Regions from separate parts of the Streptomyces sp. NBC_01089 genome, predicted to be linked through region 1. Evidence: riboswitches for the same ligand, from Rfam matches in the RefSeq annotation. Region 1 holds a riboswitch; the other holds the start of a gene.
The links. A riboswitch is a leader RNA that binds a small molecule or an ion and turns the genes downstream of it on or off. The one in region 1 is predicted to bind thiamine pyrophosphate.
Positions count from the first base shown of each region.

Region 2: linked by a shared signal. The riboswitch ahead of thiC (phosphomethylpyrimidine synthase ThiC) and the one ahead of OG510_RS06335 (purine-cytosine permease family protein) in region 1 are both predicted to bind thiamine pyrophosphate.

Region 1 is NZ_CP108660.1:1,419,781-1,427,594, reverse strand. Features, by position in the region: gene OG510_RS06350 (nucleobase:cation symporter-2 family protein) at 1-530, shown strand, start outside; gene OG510_RS06345 (chitosanase) at 639-1,508, opposite strand; gene OG510_RS06340 (alpha/beta fold hydrolase) at 1,742-2,443, shown strand; TPP riboswitch at 2,505-2,599, shown strand; gene OG510_RS06335 (purine-cytosine permease family protein) at 2,591-3,997, shown strand; gene OG510_RS06330 (TIGR03086 family metal-binding protein) at 3,994-4,644, opposite strand; gene OG510_RS06325 (YfcC family protein) at 4,900-6,429, shown strand; gene OG510_RS06320 (aspartate/glutamate racemase family protein) at 6,449-7,216, opposite strand; gene OG510_RS06315 (NCS1 family nucleobase:cation symporter-1) at 7,301-7,814, opposite strand, start outside.
Region 2 is NZ_CP108660.1:4,231,772-4,239,585, forward strand. Features, by position in the region: gene OG510_RS18765 (IclR family transcriptional regulator) at 1-125, shown strand, start outside; gene OG510_RS18770 (SsgA family sporulation/cell division regulator) at 240-674, shown strand; gene OG510_RS18775 (YibE/F family protein) at 731-2,137, opposite strand; TPP riboswitch at 2,202-2,328, shown strand; gene thiC (phosphomethylpyrimidine synthase ThiC) at 2,321-4,096, shown strand; gene OG510_RS18785 (hypothetical protein) at 4,132-4,962, opposite strand; gene OG510_RS18790 (metallophosphoesterase) at 5,113-6,183, opposite strand; gene OG510_RS18795 (LacI family DNA-binding transcriptional regulator) at 6,355-7,476, opposite strand; gene hisC (histidinol-phosphate transaminase) at 7,812-7,814, shown strand, end outside.

The DNA of each region.
Region 1 (7,814 bases):
TCATCAGCCCGTTCTTCAACAGCTTCATGGCGAGCGCCTTCGCCCAGAACATCGGCCTGGTGGCGATGACCAAGGTGCGCAGCCGGTACGTCGTGGCTACCGGCGGCGGGATCCTGATCCTGCTCGGTCTCTGTCCGATGGCAGCGGCCGCGATCGCCCTCGTACCGCTGCCGGTCCTGGGTGGTGCCGGGGTCGTGCTCTTCGGCTCGGTCGCCGCCAGCGGCGTCCAGACGCTGGGCGGCGCGGCCATGGAGAAGGGTGAGAACGCCCTGATCGTCGCCGCCTCGCTCGGTATCGGCCTGATCCCGATCGCGGCGCCGAACTTCTACCACGCGTTCCCGAAGAACGTCCTGGTGGTGCTCGACTCGGGCATATCCACCGGGTGTGTGGTGGCCATCGTGCTCAACCTGGCCTTCAACCACCTGGGGCGCAGGAAGGACGCCGGAGCCCCGGAGGGCCCTGAGGAACCGGCCGCCGAGGACAACGCGACACAGCAGGCAGTCGCCAAGGCGGCCGCCGCGCTGCACTGACGGTGGCGCGTGCCCGCCCAGGGCGTGAGTGACCGAGGCATGACATACGGGGCGCGTTCCGCACCACTGGTGCAGAACGCGCCCCGCCTGTCGGCAGCGGCAGCCCGGTCAGCCGATGCTGTACGGGTCCCCGTAGACCTTCCAGTTGAGCGGTGTGTGCAGGTCGAGGTTGCCGTTCTTCAGGAAGACGCGCTGCTCGGTGTCGACCCGGCTGGTGTCGCTGTGGGCCTCCTCCTGCTGCATCGCCCAGACGCGGGCGTCGAGGAAGGCGTTGAGATACGTGGTCTCGTCGCCGCCCTGGGCCGGGGTCTTGGCCTTGGCCAGCGCCCTCTTGCGGATGGAGCCGAAGCTGGTCTTGTCGTCGCCGTCACCGTGCATGACGATGGCGTCGTAGTACGCGAACTGGCCCAGGACACCGATGCCGTCCGTCTTGCCCTGCTTGACGGCCGGGTCGAAGTACACCCGGTCGCGCTCGTCGTTCTGCGCGGTCTGGAACGCGGTGTCCTTGGCCGCGGTCTTCCAGGCGCTCTCGAAGGCCGAGCCGAGCCCCGAGTGCGAGTCACTGCCGTTGACCTTCTCCAGCGCGGGGAGGTATTTGGCGAGCGGGTTGCCCGGCTCCCGGTCGGTGTAGAGCTTCACCAGGTCCAGCATGTCGCCGGTGCCCGAGCAGAACCCGATGATGCCGGCGGTGTAGCCGCGGCCGTCTCCTATGTCCTCGATGTACTTGTACTGGGCCTTCCAGTCCAGCGAGGAGTTCTCGGCGCTGGAGACCAGCTTCATGGCGATCTCCTTCTTCGCCGGGTCGTCGAGTCCGGTCGCGGCGGCGGCCACCTGCTGAGAGCTGTGCGAACTCACCGGCTGCGCAGGGGCGTTGGCGGCGTGGGCGGTGGCCGGTACGGCTACCAGGGCCAGCCCGAGCACGGTGCGCGTGATGATCCTCTTGCTGCGTCCAGCGGTGGTGCGGTGGGGGGCTTTCACCGGTCCTCCAAGGGGGAGTTGGTGCGTCGGTGTTCTGTTAGGAAGCTTTCCTATCAGCTGCCCGGAGGGTCGTACACCCCTGAGGACAGGGGAGTTGAGCGAATCGTGTGCGATCAGGTTCGATCCGGTCAGGGGGAATAGCGGGTTTTGCCCTGATGTGACTCTAGGTGGCCAAGTCGCTTCCGTACGCGACGTGGCGTAGGGGCCGTGCCGCGCGCTGTAGCGTCTGCGGTATGGACGATCACTCAGCGGCCGACGATCACTCCGTGGTCGATGTCGGCGACGTACGGCTCGCATACCGCGCCTGGGGCGACCCCTTCGGCGCGCCTGTGGTGCTGCTGCACGGGCTCGGCGGCTCGTCCGCGACCTGGGAGGAGACCGGCCGGGCGCTCGGCGCCGAGTGGCGGGTGTACGCCCTGGACCTGCGCGGACACGGAGAGAGCGACTGGCCGGACGAGTACTCGTTCGAGCTCATGCGCGACGACGTCCTGGGGTTCCTCGACGAACTGGAACTGGAGCGCGTCGGGGTCGTCGGCCACTCCATGGGCGGTGTCGTCGCCTATCTGCTCGCCCAGGAGCACGCGGACCGGGTGGAGCGGCTCGTCCTCGAGGAGACTCCGCCGCCGTACCCCAGGGAGATGGCCGAACCCGCGAGTCCCGAAGGGCCGGTCGACTACGACTGGAACGTGGTGCCCGCCATCAGGAACGAGATCGGGCGCCCCAGCCCCGAGTGGGCCGAGCGGCTCGGCGAGATCGTCGCCCCGACGCTGATCGTCACCGGCGGCCCGGACAGCTCCATGCCGCAGGGGCGGATCCCCGACATGGCGGCGGGGATCCCCGACTCCAGGGTCATCACGATCCCGGTCGGCCACACCGTGCACGCCCTGGAGCCCGCACAGTTCTCGGCAGCGGTCAGCGACTTCTTCACCAGCTGAGCCGCGCGCGGCCGCCCACCCTCACCGCGGACGGCGTGACGCCGCGCGTTAGCCTTGCAGCGTAACGGACACGGGGTGCCCCGCCCAGGGGCTGAGATCACACCCGCCGAACCTGAACCAGTTAGTACTGGCGGAGGGATGTCGCTCATGTCATTGCCACCTGCTCCCAGCAGCACACCGGCCACCGGACCGCAGTCCGTCTTCGACGGCCGGATGCCCGCCGAGCCCGGCGACCTGCGGATCGAGGCCCGCGGGATCGCGCCGGTGCCCGGCCACCACCGCTACGGCGGCCCTGGGCGGCTGTTCACCGTGTGGTTCGCCCCGAACCTGACCATGACCGGGGTCTTCACCGGCACCGTCGGTATCGCCCTCGGCCTCGACCTGCCCACCGCGCTGGCCGCCGTGGTGCTGGGCACCCTGCTCGGCGCCGTGCCCACCGCGTACCTCGGGACCTGGGGCAGCCGCACCGGTGCGGGCCAACTGCCCCTGGCCCGGCTCGCGTTCGGCCGGTCCGTCACGGTGCCCGGCCTGCTGCAGTGGCTGTCGTCGGTGGCCTGGGACGCGCTCATCGGACTGTTCGGCGGGGACGCGCTGGCCCGGCTCTGCGGCTGGCCGTTCTGGCTCGGCGTGCTGCTGATGATGCTGGGGCAGGGGTCGCTCGGCGTACTGGGCTATGAGGCGATCCACCGGCTGCAGAAGCTGATGACCTTCGTACTCGCCGCCGCTTTCGTCGCCCTGGCCTTCAGGCTGCCGGACAGCGTCCACACCGCGGCAGGCAGCGCACACGGCGCCGACCGCGCCGGCGCGTTCATCCTGACCAGCACCATCGCGCTCAGCCTCGCGCTGTCGTGGGCTCCGTACGCCAGCGACTTCAGCCGCTATCTGCCGCAGAACACCTCCCGCCCGCGCATGTTCTGGTACACGCTCCTCGGCGTCAGCGTCTCCTTCGTGGCCGTGCAGTCGCTCGGGCTGTGGGGGGCCGCCGTCTTCACCGACCAGACCGCCCGGGGTGTCGACCGGCTGCTGGGCGGCGGTGTGCTCGGCGCGCTGGGGCTGCTGGCCGTGGCGCTGGCCGCCCTCTGCAGCAACGCCATGAACGACTACAGCGGCTCACTGGCCCTGCAGACCATCGGGCTGCGCGTTCCGCGCCCGGTCGCGGCCGCGATCGCCGCCGTACTCGGTTTCCCGCTGGTGCTGTGGATGCACGCCGCCGACACCACCGCGCGCTTCCAGAACGTCCTGCTCTTCGTCGGCTACTGGATCCCCGGCTTCGTCGCCGTCGTCGCTGTCGACTGGTTCGCCCGGGGCCGCAGGGGCGAACCGGTCGACCCGACCACGGAGAGCGTCCGTACGCGGTCCGGCCGGCCCGCCCTGGTGGCGTTCTGCGCCGCGTTCGCCGCGGCGGTGCCGTTCATGAACACCGGCCTCTACACCGGCCCGGTGGCTTCCGCACTGCACGGCGCCGACCTCGCCTATTACGTGGCCTTCCTGACCGCGCTCGTCGTCTACGCACCCCTCAGGCTGCGCCGCCACCGGACCCCGCACAGCACCTAAGGCTTCCAGTCCGGGCTGCGCCCGCTGAGTCCGATCACCCGGTCGACGAAGGGGGCGTCCCGCGCGACCTCGACGGCCGGGCCGAAGGCCGGAGCGCGTGTCGGGCTGTCCGGCTGCCCGAGCAGCGCGTACGAGACACCCAGGCTCGCCGGGTCCGGGGCGTACCGCTGCCCGGTCGCGCGGGCCAGATCCCAGCCGTGCACCACCAGCTCGTTGAGCGCGATCCGTCCGGCGACCACCGCGGGCAGGGTGAAACCGCCCGCTCTCGTCTCGCCCTCCCAGGCGCCGGGGGAGTGCCAGGCCGCGATCAGGTCCGCCAGCTGCCGGGGCAGCGCCGTGCGCCAGTCCGCGGCCAGCTCGGGGTTGGGTACGGTGCCCGGCGCGGTGTCGGTGTGCGGCCCGAACTCCTTCTTCGCCGCGGCGCAGAACGCCACCGTCAGTCCGGAGACATGGGCGAGCAGGTCCCGGACCGCGAAGTCCGGGCAGGGCGTGGGGTCACCCAGCTGCCCGTCCCCGACGGCGTCGGCGAGCCCGGCCATGTGCCGGGCCGGTGGTTCCAGATCGGGCAGACCGCCGTCCTGGTTCCTGTGCGCGCCCGTGTTGGCTGCGCCCGTGTCCGTTGCGTCTGTGTCCGTTTCGATGTCCATACCCTTGAGACCGGATCCGGTACGAGAACTCATCGGTCGGCCGGCCGCCCGCCGTGGCAACATGCGGCCCCGCGCTCCCTGTGGTCCCGTTGGCGCAGAATCCTCCGGAGCGAACAGGGGCTGCACGATGGAGCTGGGACCCAGGACCGACGCCTCCCCGGCCGGGCGCACCGCGTCAGCCGTCGTGCCGTACGCGCGGGCGAGCGGGCCCGTCACCCGCTCGGCCGCACCGGGTCCGAGCCATGGGGCCGCCGCGTGAGCACCGTCCGGACCCGGCAGGCCCAGGACGGGAAGCCACCGGGAAAACGCGGCTTCGTCTTCCCGAGCGCCCTCACCGTCCTGGCCGTCGTCACCATCGCCGTCTGGGCCCTGGCCTTCCTCATCCCACCGGGCGAATACCGCAGGAACAAGTCGGGGGCGCCCATCCAGGGCACCTACCACCGGGTCGCGTCCGACCGGGGAATCGTCCACCGGCTCAACGATCTCTTCCTCTCCCCGGTCAACGGCCTCTACGGCGTCCAGGACGCGAAGACCGGCCAGGTCGGCCCCGGTCTGGCCGGTGAACTGTACGGCAGCGCGGGCGTGTTCCTCTTCGTGCTCGCGATCGGCGCCTTCATCACCGTCGTCTTCGCGACCGGCGCGCTCGACCTGGGCATCGGCCGCCTCGCCCACCGGCTCCGCGAGCGCGGCGCGCTGCTCATCGCGGGGGTGATGCTGGTGTTCGCGCTCCTCGGTACGGTCGAGGGCTTCGCCGAGGAGACCCTCGGCTTCTACGGGCTGATCGTCCCGCTGATGCTGGCGCTCGGCTACGACCGGATGGTGGCGACCGGCACGATCATCCTGGGCGCCGGGATCGGTGTGCTGTGTTCCACCGTCAACCCCTTCGCGACCGGGGTGGCTTCGTCGGCGGCCGACATCTCGCTGGGCGACGGCATCGTGCTGCGCGGGCTGATGTGGGTGGTCCTGACCTCGGTGACCATCGCGTACGTCATCCGTTACGCGAGACGGGTGAGCCGCGATCCAGGGCGGTCGCTCTCCGGCTTCCTGCCGGGCGACCGCGAACAGAGCGCCACCGGGGCGGCGGAGCCCCCGCCGCTGACCACCCTGCACAAGGTCATCCTGGTGCTCGTCACCCTGACCTTCGCGTTCATGATCTTCTCGGTCGTGCCCTGGGCGAGCGCCCTGTCCGGAGACGCCGACGCCACCCCGTACGGATTCGAACTGGGCTGGTCCTTCCCGCAGTTGGCCGCCCTCTTCCTGGTGGCCGGGGTGCTCGTCGGGATCGTGGCTCGGCTCGGCGAGCAGAAGCTGAGCGCGACGATCGTGCAGGGCGCCGCCGACTTCATCTCACCGGCGCTGGTGATCGTGCTGGCCCGCGGTGTCACTGTCATCATGAACAACTCGCAGATCACCGACACCGTGCTGCACTCCATCGAGGGCCTGGTCTCCGGCACGTCCTCGTCGGTCTTCGCGTTCTTCGTCTTCCTCGTCAATCTGCCGCTGGCGTTCCTGATCCCCTCGACCTCGGGCCATGCCACGCTCGCGATGCCGATCCTCGCGCCGCTGGCCGACTTCGCGGGGGTGTCGCGCGCCCTGGTCGTCACGGCCTGGCAGTCGGCGAGCGGCTGGATGAACCTCTGGGTCCCGACCACCGCCGTCACGATCGGCGGGGTGGCGCTGGCGAAGGTGGGTTACGACAAGTACCTGCGCTTCGTCTGGCCGCTGCTGGCGATCCTGTTCGTACTGATCGGGGGCTTCGTCGCGGTGGGGGCGGTGTGGACGTGACGCGCGGTCCCGGGGCCTCTCAGCCGTGAGCGTCGGCGTGGCCGGCCGCCGGGCCCGTCTCCGCGAAGGCGGCGCCCGGCCAGCCCGTGACGCGCTTGGGCCTGGGGCCCGCGTAGGTGCGTACCTTGGAGGTGGAGAGGCCGAGCCTGACCAGTGACTCGGCCACGGTGACGGCGGCCCCGACACCGTCCACGACCGGGACACCGGTGCGCTTCCTGATCTGCTCGTCCAGTCCCGCCATGCCGCCGCAGCCCAGACAGATGACCTCGGCCCTGTCCTCGGTCACGGCACGTTCGGCCTGCGACACGATCGACTCGACGGCCGCGGCCGGGTCCTCCTCCAGCTCCAGCACGGCCAGGCCGCTGGCCCGCACCGAAGCGCACCGGGCGTCGAGCCCCGCGAGCTTCAGCCGGTCCTCGATCAGCGGGACCGTCCGGTCGAGCGTGGTGACCACCGCATAGGTGTGTCCGAGGTACAGGGCGGTGCTCGCCGCCGCCTCGGTGATGTCCACGACGGGCACGGACAGCAGCTCCTGGAGCCCCTCCCTGCCGTGCTCGCCGTAACCGGCCTGGATGACCGCGTCGAAGGGCTCCGGGTAGGAGAGAACCCGGTCCATGACGGCGATCGCCGCGAGATAGCTCTCGAAGTTCCCCTCCACGGACTCGGCCCCGAAGCGCGGGGTCAGGCCCACGATCTCCGTGCCGGCCGACGCCACCGACCTCGCCTGTGCGGCGATCGCCTCCGTGATGGATTCGGTGGTGTTCACATTGACGACGAGTATCCGCATGGGGGTACCTCACAGATGGTGCGCACGGGTGCGCGGCTGGATCGGATGGGCCGGTGTTCTCCCGTACGGGCGCTGCCGCCCGTGTCAGTGCACGCTCGGCACGGCGATGGCCGCGCCGGGCACGTCCTCGTGGCTGACGTTCCGCTCGGAGACGGCGACGTACACGGCGGCGGCGATACCGGCGCCGATGAACCAGGCGAACGGTGCGACGGCGGAGAACAGCGGTACGAGGGCGCAGACAACGGCCGCGACGGCCGCCGGCGCGAAGGCGGCGATGGCGCGCGGATTCACCCCGCGTGTGTAGTGGTACGCGGCCGACGGTTCCATGGTGTACAGCTCGGGCACATTGACCCGCCCCTTCCTGATCAGCCAGTAGTCGGCGATGATCACGCCGAACAGCGGGCCGAGGAAGGCACCGAGACCGCCCAGGAAGTAGTTCACGACGGCCGGGTTGTTGTAGAGGTTCCACGGCAGGATGACGATCCCGATGACACCGCTGACGATCCCGGCCCGCCGGAAGTCGAGGTGCTTGGGGAAGAGATTGGCCAGCGCGTACGCCGGGGCCACGAAGTTGGCCATGAGGTTCACCGCGACCGTG
Region 2 (7,814 bases), 2.8 Mb from region 1:
GTGTCGCGGCGATGGCTGTTTCCGGCCCCATCCACCAGCACGTACGGTTGCTCTCTGCAGCTGAAACGTTACGGTCCGAGGTTGGGGCTTTGCTCGATTCGCTTGCGTTCTCTATCAGTATCTGAAATATCACTCCTTGTGATCTGTTTGCGCTTACAGCACGATTACGTCAAGAGGGCCTGGAGATACATTCCCGGCCATCTTGGGAACCAACACGGCGTCTACTGCGGGGTAGGGACATGCGCGAATCGGTCCAGGCAGAGGTCATGATGAGCTTCCTCGTCTCCGAGGAGCTCTCCTTCCGCATTCCGGTGGAGCTCTGCTACGAGGTGAGTGATCCGTACGCGGTGCGGATGACCTTCCACCTTCCCGGGGACGAGCCGGTGACCTGGACGTTCGGTCGCGAGCTGCTCCTCGACGGGATCAACGCCCCGACGGGGGACGGCGATGTGCACATCTCGCCCAGCGATCCGTCGGGTCTCGCCGATGTCCATCTGCGTCTCCAGGTCGGGGCGGACCGCGCGCTGTTCCGGGCGGGCAGCGCCCCGCTGATCGCTTTCCTGGACCGCACCGACAAGATCGTCCCGCTCGGCGAGGAGCGCAGCCTGGGCGACTTCGACGGACATCTGGAAGCGGCACTCGGCCGGATCCTCGCGGAGGAGAACGCGGGCTGAGGCCGCGAGCCGAACCGGTGCTACGCGCACGGGCTGCGGAAGGGAGACCGGACCTCTCAGTGCTTGCGGCGGCGGCCCCCGCCGCTCCGCGCGATGCCCCCTCCGGGGAGCGCCCACCCCGTCCCGCGGGCCGGGCGGCCGGCCCCGTGGTCCGCACGGTCGGCCGAGACCACGAGCGCGGCGAGCGCTGTGGTCACCGGCACCGATGCGACCAGGCCGATCGACCCCACCAGGGTCCGTACGATCTCCTCCGCGACCAGCTCGGAGTTGGCCACCGTGCCCACGCTGCTCTGCGCGATGGAGAAGAGCAGCAACAGGGGCAGCGCCGCACCCGCGTAGGCCAGAACGAGCGTGTTGACGACGGACGCGATGTGGTCGCGGCCGATCCGGATACCGGCCCGGTAGAGCCCGCGCGCCCCCATCGTGGGGTCCGCCTGGTGCAGTTCCCAGACGGCCGACGTCTGGGTGACCGTCACATCGTCCAGCACCCCGAGCGATCCGATGATGACGCTCGCCAGCAGCAGCCCGCTCATGTCGATGTGCGGATAGAGGCCATGGATCAGCCCGGTGCTGTCATCGGTGTTCCCGGTCAGGCTCGCCCAGCCGATGAAGAGGGAACCGAGCAGCCCGATCAGCATCAGTGAGACCAGCGTGCCGATGACGGCGACCGAGGTCCGCGCCGTCAGACCGTGGCAGGTGTAGAGCGCGATCAGCATGATGGCGCTCGCCCCGATCACAGCCACGACCAGCGGATTCGACCCGTGCAGGATCGCGGGCAGGATGAAGAGCGTCAGTACCGCGAAGCTGACGGCCAGCGCGACCAGCGCCATCAGCCCGCGCAGCCGGCCCACGGCGACGACCACCAGCGCGAAGATCCCGGCGAGCAGCGCCATCGGGAACTTCCGGTCCACGTCGGACACCGAGTACTGCAGATCATGGGGCGCGTCCGGGGCGTACGCCACGATCACGCCCTGCCCCTGGTGCAGTTGGCGCGGGGAATCCGGCTGGACGATCTCGGTGAAGGTGCGGCCCTTGTCCTTGCCGCTGGTCACCTCGATCTTCGCCTTCTTGCACCCGGTGTTCTGCGCGGCCTCCGTACCGGCACCGGTCCGCTGCCCCGCCGTGCCCTCACCACCGCTCGAACCCGCGCCCCCGCCGGTGCCCCCGTCCGCGCCCCCGCCGGCCGACGACTGGCCGCCCTGTACGTCCTTGCAGTTCACCGCAGCCATCGCCACTACTTCGCCCTGCTGCGTCTGCCGGTCGAACCCGACACCACTGCGGTCATGATGCGGCGCGCCACCCGGCCAGAAGACCGCAAGACCGACAACAACCGCCGCCGCGAAGGGAATCAGCACCGCTGCGATGACCTTGCGCAGATGCTGGGACACGGGCGCGGCGGGGCCGTGACCGTGCGTATGGCTGTGCCCGCCGGGGGGCGGTTCCGGGAGTGGTGTCACCGCCAGATCATCGCAAGAACGGGGAGGCCCTCTGTTCAGTCCGCGGTCCTTGGCGTTAGCGTGGGGGCACCTTTGCACACGCGGGAGCTCGGAGCACCGGGCTGAGAGGGCGCTGACCAGCAATCTGCTGAGAGCTGCGCCGACCGCCGAACCTGTTACCGGGTAATGCCGGCGTAGGGAGTAGGTCTCATGACCACAGTGGATGCACGCACGCCTGCCACCGACCAGGACGAGCGCAAGCCGGGCTGGCACAAGGGATATGTCGCGGGCCCCGAGGGCTCGCGCGCGGATCTCCGGGTGCCCGTCAGGCAGGTGCACCTCACCAATGGGCAGGACGTGACGCTGTACGACACGTCAGGCCCGTACACCGACCCCACCGTCGAGACCGATGTACGGCGCGGGCTCGCCCCGCTCCGGGAGAACTGGATCATCGGCCGCGGCGACACCGAGGAGTACGCGGGCCGCCCGGCCCGCCCCGAGGACGACGGGATCAAGCACACCTCACCGCGCGGGGGGCTCCGTAACCTCGACGCGGTCTTCCCCGGCCGCCCCCGCCAGCCCCGCAGGGGGCGTGAGGGGCGCGCGGTGAGCCAGCTCGCGTACGCCGTGCGCGGGGAGATCACCCCGGAGATGGAGTACGTCGCGATCCGGGAGAACGTCTCTCCCGAGGTCGTACGGGAGGAGATCGCCGCGGGCCGGGCGGTCCTGCCGGCCAACGTGAACCACCCGGAGATCGAGCCGATGATCATCGGGAAGCGGTTCCTGGTGAAGGTCAACGCCAACATCGGCAACTCCGCGGTCACTTCCTCCATCGAGGAGGAGGTGGACAAGATGACCTGGGCCACCAAATGGGGCGCGGACACGGTCATGGACCTGTCCACCGGGCGCAATATCCACACCACCCGCGAGTGGGTGCTGCGCAACTCCCCCGTCCCGATCGGCACGGTCCCGCTCTACCAGGCCCTGGAGAAGGTCGACGGCCAGGCCGAGGAGCTGACCTGGGAGATCTACAAGGACACCGTCATCGAGCAGGCCGAACAGGGCGTCGACTACATGACGGTGCACGCGGGGGTGCTGCTGAGGTACGTGCCGCTCACCGCGCGCCGCAAGACCGGGATCGTCTCGCGCGGCGGCTCGATCATGGCCGCCTGGTGCCTGGCGCACCACAAGGAGTCGTTCCTGTACGAGCACTTCGAAGAGCTCTCCGACATCCTGGCCTCCTACGACGTGACCTACTCACTGGGTGACGGGCTGCGGCCGGGGTCGATCGCGGACGCCAACGACGAGGCGCAGTTCGCGGAGTTGCGCACCCTCGGGGAACTCAACACGATCGCCAAACGTCATGGTGTACAGACGATGATCGAAGGTCCCGGTCACGTCCCGATGCACAAGATCAAGGAGAACATCGACCTCCAGCAGGAGATCTGCGAGGAGGCCCCCTTCTATACGCTCGGCCCGCTCACCACGGACGTGGCCCCGGCGTATGACCACATCACCTCCGGCATCGGGGCGGCGATGATCGCATGGTGGGGTACGGCCATGCTCTGCTACGTCACGCCCAAGGAACATCTGGGCCTGCCCAACCGGGACGACGTGAAGACCGGCGTGATCACGTACAAGATCGCTGCGCATGCGGCGGATCTCGCCAAGGGGCACCAGGACGCGCAGAAGTGGGACGACGCGCTCTCGGACGCACGCTTCGAGTTCCGCTGGGAGGACCAGTTCAATCTCGCTCTCGACCCCGACACGGCAAGGGAGTTCCATGACGAGACGCTGCCGGCCGAGCCGGCGAAGACCGCGCATTTCTGTTCCATGTGCGGGCCGAAGTTCTGCTCGATGAAGATCTCCCAGGACATCCGCCGTGAACACGGCGGAAGCCAGGAGGAGATCGAGTCGGGGATGGCGGCGAAGTCGAAGGAGTTCGCGGCGAGCGGCAACAGGGTGTATCTGCCGATCGCCGACTGAGCACGCCGGCTGTACCTCCACGGGTGTCCCCGGTGCTACTCCGGTGGGTGGTCGGGGCCGCCGAAGTCCGGGCTGGTGAAGTCCGGGCTGGTGAAGCTGGGGCGCTCGTGGTCCGCCGTCTCGTTCTCGTCAGGACTGGCGAAATCGGGGCGGCTGTAGCCGAGGCTCGGGATACGGCCCGCCGAGCGGTAGGGGGCGGGGGCGGCTGGGTCCACGCTCGGGTCGGCCAGTGCCGCGCTCAGGAACGGGACGATGCCCCGTTCCACCAGGGCGTGGCGCCAGGCGTCCCGGGCGCGGGCGACCTCTTCGGAGAGTTCGCCGCCCCCTTCCTCGGCCTCGGGGTGCACCTCGGTCGAGCCGTTGCGCAGCGCCGTCAGGAGGAGGCCGATCGCCGCTGCCAGGATGGCCGCGGCGGTGAGGGCCGCGAAGAACCAGCCCGCGGTGACCATGGTGTTGCCGAAGGCGGGCGCCGGATTGAGCGCCTTGAGTATGTAGCCCACCAGCAGGAAGATCACGGCGGCGGTGCCTGCCAGCACCGGAGCCAGTACGGCCAGAACGGCGGCCAGCCCCGCGCCTGTGCGCGGGCCGCCTCTGACGGGGGCGAGGACCGAGGCGTCCATCGAGTCCGGTGCGGGCGTGCGCAGTTCGGCGCGCACCTTCACGAAGTGCTCGTACTCGGCAGCCGCGGCCGCGGTGACCAGGCTGTCGGCGTCGAGCACCATGGTGCGGAGCTGCTCGCTGTTGAGCCGCTGCCCCAGGTCGGCCAGATCCGGCCGGTCGGGCGCGGTGCGCAGCGCGTCGTCGAGGAGCCGCTCGAACTCCGGGCGGTCCTCTGTCAGCAGGTGCGAAGCGCTGTTCATGTGCATCCCCCGATGCTCCGTCGGGCCGTACCACCTGCGTTCTGACGGGTAGTCGGACGTAAACGGAGGAGAGCCTGCTACGGATAACCCGATGGTAGAGCTGTTATGGCACGGGGTAACAGAGGGTTTCCGGAAATCGCCTTCGCGTGCGCTGTATCAGTCGGCCAGCGGCAGCTGCACCACGAGCAGCTTTCCGGCCATGGTCACACCGCCGTCCATGGCGACGGCGAGCCCGTCCGCGTACACATGCGGGCCTTCGATGACGGTACGCGGACCGTCGTCGCCGTCCTCGCCCCCGACCTCGCCCAGCAGATAGGGAATGGGGCTGTGACCATGGACGATCCGGTGGCCGCCGAAGACCCCGAGGAGTTCCTGCACGGCCTGCGGTCCCGACTCGTCGCGGAACGCGAACCGCTTGGTGAACTTGCGGAACAGGTCCCAGCATTCGTCGGCGTCGTTACGGGTCAGGGTCTCGCGGACGGTGTCGTTGACCGCTTCGAGGGAATCGCCGTAGTCGAGATAGGCGGTGGTGTCGGAGTGCACCAGGAGGTGGTCGTCCTCCAGCTCCATGGCGTCGAGCCGCGACATCCACTGGAGGTGGACGTCCTGCAGCCGGTCCATGTCGGCCTTCTGGCCGCCGTTGAGCAGCCAGGCGGCCTGGAAGGTCGCGGTGCCGGCGCCGGAGTTGACCGGGGTGTCGCCGAAGCGTTTGGCGCCGATGAGCAGCAGCTCGTGGTTGCCCATGAGGGCCTTGCAGTAGCCCCCCGCGGCCGCGGCCTCGGCGGACAGCCGCATCACGAGGTCGATGACGCCGATGCCGTCGGGGCCACGGTCGGTGAAGTCACCGAGGAACCAGAGACGGGCGTTGCCCGCGGCCCATTTGCCCTCGGCGTCGATGAGCCCCTGGGCGCACAGGGCCGCCAGGAGTTCGTCGAGGTATCCGTGGACGTCGCCGACGACATAGAGCGGGCCGAGTCCCCCCTCGCTGTCCGCGGGAAGGGGTTCGCGCACGGTCCGTACGACGACCGTGTCACCGGGACCGCCGTCACGGCTGATGACGGGCAGATCCCGCTGGGTCGGCGTGTAGCCGTCCGGCTCGTCGCCCGGGGCGTACGGCGATGCCTGCTCGGCATCGTGGACATGCGCGGGCGCGGGCAGAGGCGGTACGCGGAAGTCCCGCACTGTCGCCGTCCGCATCGCGGGTTCCAGACCGGCCCCCTGAGTCATCGACCCCTCCACCACCGTCGCGCGCCGTGCACCGGTCGGACCTGCCTGGTCGGGGGGTCCGCGGTGTCGTGCGCCCATCATAGGAATGCGACTGGCACTCTGTGACGCACCAGGGGTGCTGAATCCGGACGGCCTGCCGCGCGGCCGCCCGTTTCATACCTATTGGGGTGTTCAGTCCGGTGCCGGTGAGCGGGGTGCGCTGACCGTGGTGCGCGGCGGGCGGCGCTGCGACGAGGTCCGGACGATGAGTTCGGTCGGTATCACCTGCTCGACCGGGTGGTCCTCGTTGATGCCTTCGATGGCATCGATGAGTAACTGGATCACGGCCGTGCCGATGCGGCGGGGCTTGAGCGAGAGGGTCGTGATGGGCGGCTCGGTGCTGGCGTACACGGTGGATTCGCTGCAGCAGACCAGCAGCAGATCCTCGGGCACCCGGAGGCCGTACCGCCGTGCCGCCGCCAGCAGGTCGGTGCCGTTGGGGTCGAAGAGCCCGTAGACGGCGTCCGGACGGTCCGGGCGGGCGAGCAGGCGGTCCGCGGCGACGGCTCCCGCGCACGGGTCGTGGGCGGGGTAGGACTCGTACACCGGGTCCTGCCCGACCCGCTCGCACCAGCGCAGATACGCGGTGGTGGAGAGCCGGGTGTAGGTGTCGGTCGTGGTGCCGGTCAGCAGCCCGATGCGGCGGGCCCCGGCGGCGGCGAGGTGGTCGAGCAGATCGAGGACCGCGGCCTCGTGGTCGTTGTCGACCCAGGCCGTGACGGGCAGGGTGCTCGCCGGGCGGCCGTCGGAGACGACGGGGAGCCCTTGGCGTACGAGTTCGGTGACGACGGGGTCGTGGTCGGAGGGGTCGATGACGACGGTGCCGTCGAGGGCGACGTTGGACCAGACGTCGACCGCGCTGTGGCGCGAGGTCGCGGGGAGGATGACGAGGGCATAGCCGCGTGCGAGCGCGGCGGAGGTGGCGGCTCTGGCCATCTCGGCGAAGTACGCGAATTCGGTGAAGGTGAAGGGTTCATCCCCGTACGTGGTGACGGTCAGGCCGATGAGGCCGGACTTTCCGGTACGGAGGGTTCGGGCCGCGGCGGAAGGGCGGTAGCCCAGCCGGTCGGCGACCTCGCGGACATGGCGGCGGGTGGCGTCCGGGAGCCTGCCCTTGCCGTTGAGCGCGTCGGAGACGGTCGTGATGGACACACCGGCCGCGGCGGCCACGTCCCGGATGCCCGCTCGTCCTTGCCGGTTGGCCCTGCGGGGAGTCTCCGCCCGGCTCACCTGGTGCTTCCCTGCTGCTGTCATGGCGAGCCGATAGTAGGGCGATGAAGGGTGGTTGGGCGGGGCGCATATGCATGCGTTGACAGGCACGTTTCTGCATGATCATTTAACATCAATCGCCTTTGAATACAGGGGATTTGGGGGTCTTGTCAAAGGAGTCTCGGGTGTCGGCGGGCATGTGCCTGGCCCATGGCCGATGTTGCGATGAGGTCTCAACTCACCTCTTCGGGCGACGCGCGCCACGGCGCGAGCCATGGGCGCACGCCATGTCCGGCAGTACGCCCCCCATCGGCGCCCGGCATTCGCCCCGGGCTCCGCTCCTCATAGGGTGGGTCCATCCGAGTCGAGGAGGACCCGCTGTG